DNA from 2 places in the Brevundimonas faecalis genome. Region 2 is predicted to be linked to the other one. Evidence: predicted binding sites of a transcription regulator. Region 2 holds the regulator's gene; the other holds the start of a gene.
The links. The regulator LexA, encoded in region 2, represses DNA repair genes until DNA is damaged. The targets are predictions, from matches to a motif close to ATGTTCNCNANNTGTTCT.
Positions count from the first base shown of each region.

Region 1: ABIE19_RS07485 (ImuA family protein) is a predicted target of LexA. The motif match lies at 1,523-1,540, and genes of this name have one in related genera.

Region 1 covers NZ_JBEPTF010000001.1:1,515,310-1,519,716, forward strand. Annotated here, with positions in the region: gene ABIE19_RS07480 (Y-family DNA polymerase) at 1-843, opposite strand, end outside; gene ABIE19_RS07485 (ImuA family protein) at 734-1,522, opposite strand; gene ABIE19_RS07490 (TnsB C-terminal domain-containing protein) at 1,736-3,379, shown strand; gene ABIE19_RS07495 (TniB family NTP-binding protein) at 3,376-4,266, shown strand; gene ABIE19_RS07500 (TniQ family protein) at 4,266-4,407, shown strand, end outside.
Region 2 covers NZ_JBEPTF010000003.1:340,093-344,499, forward strand. Annotated here, with positions in the region: gene ABIE19_RS12595 (ComEC/Rec2 family competence protein) at 1-1,637, shown strand, start outside; gene lexA (transcriptional repressor LexA) at 1,618-2,310, opposite strand; gene trpC (indole-3-glycerol phosphate synthase TrpC) at 2,951-3,748, opposite strand; gene trpD (anthranilate phosphoribosyltransferase) at 3,745-4,407, opposite strand, start outside.

The DNA.
Region 1 (4,407 bases), on a different contig from region 2:
CCGGTCCATGGTCTCGACCAGCAGGTCGGACAGGACCCGTTCGATGTTCTCGGGCGCCGAGATCGGCTCGAAGAAGACGCGGTCGACCACGACGGAGGCGGGCGGGCGATGCGGGGTGATGCGCATGTCCTCGTCGCCCAGAATCCGCGCCAGTCGGGTCGGGAAGTCGGCGCCGAAGCGGGCGGCCAGGGGCGCGCGGGGCCGGTCGTCCAGATCGCCCAGCCGCTTCAGGCCTAGGCGACGCAGGGCCTCGTCCTCCTTGTCCGAAAGCTCCAGGGCGGCGACCGGCAGGCGACGCGCGGCGGCGCGGCCCTGGCCGGGCTCGAACCGGCCGCCGGGCCCGAAGCGTGCCAGGGCGCGAGCGACCTGGGGGGTGCCGGCCAGGGCGCATCGTATCTGAAGTCCGGCGCGTTCGGCCCGCGTCTGGACCGTCCGCATCAGGCCTGCTTCGCCGCCGAACAGGTGAGCGCAGCCGGTCACGTCCAGCATCAGACCGTGCGGCGGGTCCAGCGCGATCATGGGGGTGAAGCGACCGAAATCCTCCAGCACCCGCGCCAGCAGGGCGTCGTCGAGGTCCGGTTGATGGGCGACGACGCGCAGGACGGGGGTCCGCGCCCGCGCGTCGGCCAGGGCCAGGCCCGGCGTCAGTCCCGCCCGGGCCGCCGCCGGATCGACGGCCGCCAGCCGCAGCGCGCCCTTGATCTTCTCGGCCAGGACGACGGGCGGCGCATCCTTAGGCGGCGCGCCGTCCCGCTGTTCCTGACGCCTTAGCCGGTCGCTGGGCAGCCAGGGGAACCAGACCGCCAGATAGCGGCGCGGGCGGGCGGAAGGTTCGCTGTTCACGATCCCACTCCATGATCCAGGTTCCGGTCGCCCCGCTGCCGCGCCGCCGCAGCAGGGTTGCGGAAAAAGACGGCCGCCCCGGCGCCCCGCCTTCCAGAGGTTCCGAAGCGCAGGACGCCACCGACCAGCGGGTCTCGGCCGCGCTGGGGCAGGGCAGGGCGCCCGCCCGCGCCAGGAACAGCGTCGCGCCTCCGGTTTCGGCCGCCAGCACCAAGCGCCGGCTGGCCGTCAGGCTGAAGGCCTTGGCCTCGCCCCAGGCGCTCAACAGCACGGCGCCCACGGCGGGACTGCGCAGGGCTTCTTCGCCGACGACCAGCAGGGTCTGCACGTCGCGCGTCCGCACCAGCAGCAGATCGCGCGGCGACAGGCCCATCTCATGCAGGCCGGGCCCGTGCGGCCGCCCCGCCTCCTGGGCCATCATCTCATGCAGGCCCCAGACGATCGGCCGCCCTGCCGCCGCCCGCAGCGCCATGCCCAGCCCGAAAGCGTTGACCGCCACCGCGTCGGCAGGGGCGGCGGCGTAGAGGTCATGCAGAACACCCGTGGCCAACGGCGCAAAGACATCGTCGCTTCCCGCGCGCACGCCCGCGCCGACGCGACGACCGCCGGCCCGATCCAGGGCCTCCAGGCGCGTCTTCAGCGCCGCCAACGCGTCAGGCTGAGAATAAATGTTCCTCATTTGTTCTATATGCGCTCTTGTCCCTGGGGGGGCAAGCGGAGCTTCGTAAGGGGGGAGAAAATCAGGTCTTTTTGCGAAGGGTTTGAGTGCCGCCTTTATGGCAGAGCGGCAATGACCACATCTGGCGCGCAGCGGTCGCTAGCCGTCGGAGGTTGACATCACAGCAATAGAAAATGCTAATATCCACATATCTAATTATTTGCGAATTTCTTCATGGCTCAGCGGATTGGCAGCGCCAACGCATCGAACGCCGAATGGGAAAAGGTCGTCCGACAAGCGGAGATTCTCGCTCCCTTGGCGCAACGAGATAGAAAGAAGCGCGCGGATGTAGACCGGGCGGCGCAGGTTCTCGGCATTTCGACATCCAATGCCTACCGGCTGATCCGGTTACTTGCAGCAGATCCACGCCCAACGGCGCTCTTGCCTCATGCGCCAGGACCTGATGCTGGAAAGAGCCTGCTGAATCCACGCACTGAGGCGGTGATCTCAGAGGTGCTGGAACGATCGTACTGCTCGTCTCAGAAGCCGAAGGAATCGGCAGTGGTCACCGAGATACGGGGGAAGTGTCGGGCGCAGGGGCTAATTCCGCCGGGCCGTAAAGCCATTCACACGCGGATAGAAGCGATTGATCTATTCACGCGTTTGCGCAGTAGGGAGGGGGATAATGTTGCTGAACGAGCCGCGCCTCGTCCCGGAGGTATGGAGGCCACGGCCCCCAACCAGGTCTGGCTCATTGATCACACCTTGGCCGATCTGATCCTCGTAGACAGGCGTTATCGGTTGCCGATGGGGCGGCCCACGATCACGTTGATCATCGATGCTTACACGCGCATGTGCGTCGGCTGCTACGTGAGCCTGGGAGCGCCATCGATCATCCAGACGGCAATGGCGCTCCTGAGGGCGTTCATGCCCAAAGGCGCCCTTCTTGAGGAGATTGGTCACGATTGGCCTTGGCCCTGCCACGGCTTCCCTGAGATCCTTCACTCCGACAATGGCATGGACTTCAAGTCGCTGGCGATCCGCCGCGGTTTGGATACCTACGATGTGGCCCACTACTTCCGTCCTGTCCGCCAGCCGCGGTACGGAGCGCTGATTGAACGTTTCATCGGCACTATGATGGGCGAGTTGCATCTCGTACCCGGAACCACCTTCTCTAACGTTGAACGGCGCGGTGATTACGACAGTGATCGTCGGGCGGTCATGACGCTCGATGCATTTGAGACGTGGGTACTACTCCAGATCAGCCGTTATCATCGGTCCCCACACCGCGGTATCGATGGCTTCACACCCCAATCTCGCTGGGACGAAGCAGTCGATAATGGCTTCAAACCGCGAGCTGTTCCCCCGAGCTATGCAGAGGACGTACTGCTGGCCTTCCTACCCAGTGCGAAGCGACAGGTCAGCCGCACGGGCATCCATTTCAAGGTGCTGCGCTACTGGGCTCCCTGGCTCGGGCCGCTAATCCGCAAAGGGGCTGGATCGGTCGAACTTCGTTTCGATCCGCGCGACATGTCCTACATCTGGGTCTTGAGTCCGACTGGATGGGAGAGGGTCCACCTGTATCGCAGGAGGCCCCCATTTACGCTGAGGGAACACGAGTTGGCCCGCGCCGAACTTCGGGCAAAAGCGGCGGCCACCTTCAACGAAGACGACATCCATTCTCTACGGGAACAGGCGCAGGAGCTCATTGAGGCAGAGGCAAAAGCTACGCGTCGCGCGAGGCGCCGAAGCGAAAGTAACCAACGCGCGATTGAAGCCAAGACATCCATCTTTCTCCCCGTTGAGACGGCCACTTTGGCACTCGACTTCACCTCGAGACCGCTTCCATCACAAGCGCGCGAGGTCGAGGAGTGGTGACCGATATTCCAGTCCTTCATGACGATCCCTGGTCCCGGGTTACTCTCATTCTGAAAGACCGATGGGCGTCAAATCCGGTGAGCGACGAAGCCTTCACCCGTGCTCGCCTCGCCGCAGCCACTGCCGGTCGCTTACGGCCGAAGGCCTTACTGTTCTGGGGTGTCCCAAACGCTGGCAAGACGGCGCTTAAGTTGAAGCTGCTGCGGGAGATTTCTCAAAGAACATTTCTTCCTGGCTCCCCGAAGCCACTGGTGGTCCTGATGGTTGAGGCCCCGGTCGAGGCAGACGAAGCTCGTTTATACGAAGCCATACTGCAAGCAGGACACCAGTATGTGCCTAGCGGCAATGTTCGTACTCTGTTGAGAGCGGTTTCTGCGTATCTCGATGAGCTTCGTCCAGACGTTTTGATCTTGGATGAGGCGGGCAACCTGAACGCCTATGTCGGCGCTAGAGGCAACGTGTGTCTCAATGCCATCCGCAGGCTTTGTAATGTTCACCGAATGGCTTTGTTGGGCTTCGGGACAGCGGCAGCGATGACGGCTCTGCAAGGTGATGAGCAGCTCGAAAACCGGTTTGAGACATTTGAACTCAGGCCGCTCGCCCCGCCGGAGTTCCGCGAGTTTGTGGAACTACTAACCAGAGCGATGCCGCTACGGCACCCGACGTCTTGGTCAGTTAGCATGCTGGAGCATGCTTATGAGTTGACCAACGGATATGTCGGGCGAGCCGCGTATCTGGTTCAGGAGGCATGCGCCCAAGCGGTGCTTTCAGGCTCCGAACAAATCACGGAGGCTATCCTCAAATCTGGCGAGCTCAGCAATAGCCTCGCCGTCTTGAGGCATGCAGGAGCCCGAGCGGGAAGACGAACCCGACGGTCCGCGATCTGATGACCCTTTCTTATCCTGACGAAGCTCTTGGGTCGGTTGTCCTCAGGTGGTCAGTAAGAGGCCAATTAGACCCGTTGTTAGCCGTGCAAGCGATCCGGGATGGCGAGGTCGATCTTTCGCGGGACATCCTCAACGCCATGC
Region 2 (4,407 bases):
TGTACGGCATACTGAACCCGCCGCCCGCGCCGGCGTCGCCCGGCGCCTACGACTTCGGGCGCAACGCCTTCTTCCAGGGCATGGGCGGGACTCTGTTCGCGTTGAGCGATACGCGGGCCGCGACCCTGTCGCCGCCGCCGTGGCGGGTCCGCATGGCGATGAAGATCAACGCCGTCCGCTACGCCCTGGCGCAGCGAATCGTCGAACGTCTGGGGCCGCGCATCGGCGGGATCGCCGCCGCCATGACCACGGGGCACGAAACCTGGATCGGTCAGGAGGATCTGGACGCCATGCGGGATTCCGGCCTGGCGCACATCCTGTCAATCTCGGGCCTGCACATGGCCGTGGTGGGGGGATTCGTCTTCTTCGCCGTTCGTCTGGGCGTGGCGGCATGGCCATGGCTGGCCTTGCGGGTTTCGGGAAAGAAGGTCGCCGCGATCGCGGGTCTGGCGGCCGTCGCGACCTATCTGGTGATTTCGGGCGCGCCGCCGCCCGCGGAACGGGCGGCGATCACGGCGTCCATCGCCTTCGCCGCCATTCTGCTGGATCGGCAGGCGGTGACCATGCACGCCCTGGCGGTGGCGGCCTTCGTGGTCCTGGCGCTTCAGCCCGAGGCCGTGGTCACGCCGGGGTTCCAGATGTCCTTCGCGGCGACGGCGGCCCTGGTCGCCCTGGTCGAGGCCTGGCCGAAGCGCATCAAGGAGATTTCCGCGCCATGGCCCATCGTGGCGGCCCAGAGGTTGGGAAGCTGGCTGGTCGCGGCCTGCACGGCCAGCCTGGTGGCCGGGTTGGCGACGGGGCCGTTCGCCATGCAGCATTTCAATCGCACGGCCATGTACGGCCTGTTCGCCAACCTGAGCGCCGCGCCGGTGGCTGACTTCGTCCTGATGCCGGCCCTGGCCCTGGGAGCAGCCCTGGAGCCTCTGGGTCTGGGCGCGCCCTTCCTGTGGCTGGCGGGCAAAGGGGTGGAGGTCATGCTGGCCGTCGGGCACTGGACGGCCGATCTGCCCGGAGCGGTGCGCACCGTGGCCAGCGCGCCGACGGCGGCCCTGCCGCTGGCCTTTGTCGGCGTCCTTTTCATCTGCCTGTGGCGCGGACGATTGAGGTGGTTGGGCCTGCCCCTGGCCGCGGCGGTGCTGATCTGGCCGCGTCCGGCGGCGCCGGATGTCTGGATCGGCGACGGCGGGACCAACGCCGCCTTTCGTCGAGGGGAGGTGGCCGTGGTGATCCGTCCCCAGGTGAGGACCTTCGCCGTTGATCTCTGGTCGAGGCGACGGGGCCTGACGCCTGCGCCTCGAGCGGAGGAGGGCTGGGCTTGCAAGCGATCCTTCTGCGCGCCGGAAACGGCTGAGGCGGGACCCGTGGCCCTGTGGTGGGGCAAGGCGGCGCCTGGGATCGAGCAGATGGACGCCCTGTGCCGATCGGCGCAGATCATCAGCAGCCGCGCCGAAATCCGCGCCCTGCCGCCCTCATGCGAGGGGCGGCTGGTGCTGGACGGCGTGGACTATGGGCGCGGCGGCTCTGTCGAGCTGTGGCGCGAAGGCGCGGGGTGGAAGGCGGTGTGGGCGGCCGACGTGCGGGGGCGGCGCCCCTGGACCCGTCAGGCCGATCCCGACTTCAGTGATAGCGGCGGATAAGGCCGACCAGCTTGCCCTGAACCGCGACCTGGTCCGAGCCGTAGATCTTGGTCTCGTAGTTGCGGTTGGCGGGCTCCAGGGCGATGGAGGCGCCCTTCTTGCGCAGGCGCTTCAGCGTCGCCTGTTCGCCCTCGACCAGGGCCACCACGATCTCGCCGGAGGAGGCGTCGGCGGTCGACTTGATGATGACCATGTCGCCGTTGAGGATGCCGGCCTCGATCATCGAGTCGCCCTCGATCTCCAGCAGATAGTGTTCGCCCGCGCCCAGCATGGTCTCCGGCACCGGATAGCGGGCGGTTTCATGCTCGATGGCGTCGATGGGGGTGCCGGCCGCGATCTTGCCCATCAGCGACAGTTCGCGGGTGTCGTTAGCCGGTTCGGCGGCCTTGGGACGGCCGCCGCCCTCGATCACGCCGGGCTTGAAGCCCGCATGGCCGCGCGGCGCGCCCGCCGTGGCCTGTTCCGGCAGCTTGGTCACTTCCAGGGCCCGGGCGCGATGGGCCAGGCGGCGGATGAAGCCGCGTTCCTCCAGCGCCGTGATCAGGCGGTGGATGCCCGACTTGGACGCCAGATCCAGCGCCTCCTTCATCTCGTCGAAGGAGGGCGAGACGCCCGTTTCCTGAATCCGTTCGTGAATGAACATCAGGAGTTCGTGCTGCTTCTTGGTGAGCATGGGCGCAGGGCTTCCAGAACAAGGCGTGAACCGTTGAGGATGTTCTGTAAGTGTTCTCGCCGAATGTCAACTCGGCTGCAATCAGTCGGCCTTTGCGCCTGAACGCAATAGCAACGGGATTTCCTTCGTCAGAGACCTTGCCGTTTAAAACAGTCCCTCTGAATGTCGTCTAAGGGGCAGGAAGCCGGCCTTGCAGAAGGCGTTTAATCCTTATCACGGGGAGCTCCGTGTCTGGCGGCCTTAGGTTTTCCAGCGAACTTCGCGATGCCCCACAAGATAGGAAGCGGAATCCATAGCACCGCAAACGTGATTAGAGCGGGCACGCTGCCGTCGAGCAGTAGCTTTGGGCTACTCAAAATCCATGGCAGCAAGCACTTGCGGCTGCATATGACATTGTATGAATCGGGCCAGCCGCTCCATTTAGAAGCCCACTCCATGGATGGTATCCAAAGCAACGCGACCAATCCGCAACTGAGTATTGTTATCCAATACCGGTACGGTCCGATTTTTTTTAAATGCGCTTTTTGATCCCTGATCCAATTCATATGCAGATGTTATTGCCCTTTCTTCAAAATGTGAATGGCGCAACAATTCGCTACGGAACGGATGCGAATATTCTCTGCCGAGCCAATATCTGACACTAGCCCGCCGACAGCAGCGCCCTTGTCGCGGCCTCCACATCCTCCTGACGCATCAGGCTTTCGCCGACGAGGATGGCCTGGGCGTGGGCGTCGGCGACGCGCTGGACGTCGTCGGGGGTGAATATGCCGCTTTCGGCGACCAGCAGGGCTTTCACGGGGCTCAGCATCGACAGGCGTTCGGTGGCGTCGAGATCGACCTCGAAGGTGCGAAGGCTACGGTTGTTGATCCCGACCAGATCGCCGCCCAGCTTGCAGGCGCGGGCCATTTCGGCCTCGTCGTGGGTCTCGATCAGGGCGTCCATGCCGAATCGTTCGGCCTCGGCCAACAGGTCGGCGGCCAGGGCGTCGTCCACCATGGCCAGGATGATCAGGATGCAGTCGGCGCCCAGGGCGCGGCTCTCGGCCACCTGCCACGGGTCGACCAGGAAGTCCTTGCGCAGGCAGGGCAGGGCGACCGCGTCGCGGGCGGCGGCCAGGAAGGCGTCGTCGCCCTGGAAGCTGGGGCCGTCGGTCAGGACGGACAGGCAGGTCGCGCCGCCGCGTTCATAGGCTTTCGCTAGGGCGGGCGGATCGAAGTCGGCGCGGATCAGGCCCTTGGAGGGGCTGGCCTTCTTGATCTCGGCGATCAGGGCGGGGCGGCCGGTTTCCTCGGCCACGCGTTCCAGGGCGGCGCGGAAACCGCGCGGGGCGGAGGCCTGGGCGGCGAGCGCCTCGACTGCGTCCTGAGAGGTCGCGGCCTTGCGGGCGGCCACGTCTTCGCGCTTGTAGGCGGCGATCTTCGCCAGAACGTCGGTCATGCCGTCTCTTCGGGTTCGATGGGTGTGTGGGAGACGCGCGCCAGGGTTTCGAGAGCGGCGGCGGCCCGGCCGTCGTCGATGACGGCGGCGGCGGCTCTGGCGCCTTCGCGCAGGTCGGCGGCGCGGTCGGCCACCACCAGGGCGGCGGCGGCGTTCAGCACGACGATGTCGCGATAGGGACCGGGTTCGCCGGCCAGCAGGGCCTTGAGCGCCGCCGCATTATGCTCGGCGTCGCCGCCGCGCAGGTCGTCCAGGGTCGCCATGGGCAGGTCGGCGTCGGCGGGCGTGACAGTGAAGCGGCGGACGGCGCCGTCCTTCCATTCGGCCACCTCGGTCGAACCCGTGGTGGTCAGTTCGTCCAGGCCCTGGCCGTTGATGGTCCAGGCGCGCCGCGCGCCGAGGCGTCCCAGCACCTCAGCCAGGGGCTCCAGCAGGGCGGGATCATAGACCCCCATGACCTGGCGCGTCGCGCCGGCGGGATTGCACAGCGGACCCAGCAGGTTGAACACGGTGCGGAAGCCGATCTCCGTCCGCACCGGTCCGACGTGGCGCATGGCCCCGTGATAGGTGGGAGCGAACAGGAAGGCGATGCCGGCCTGATCCAGGGCCTGGGCCTGTTGCGCGGGCGTGGCGTCCAGGTTGACGCCGAGCGCGGCCAA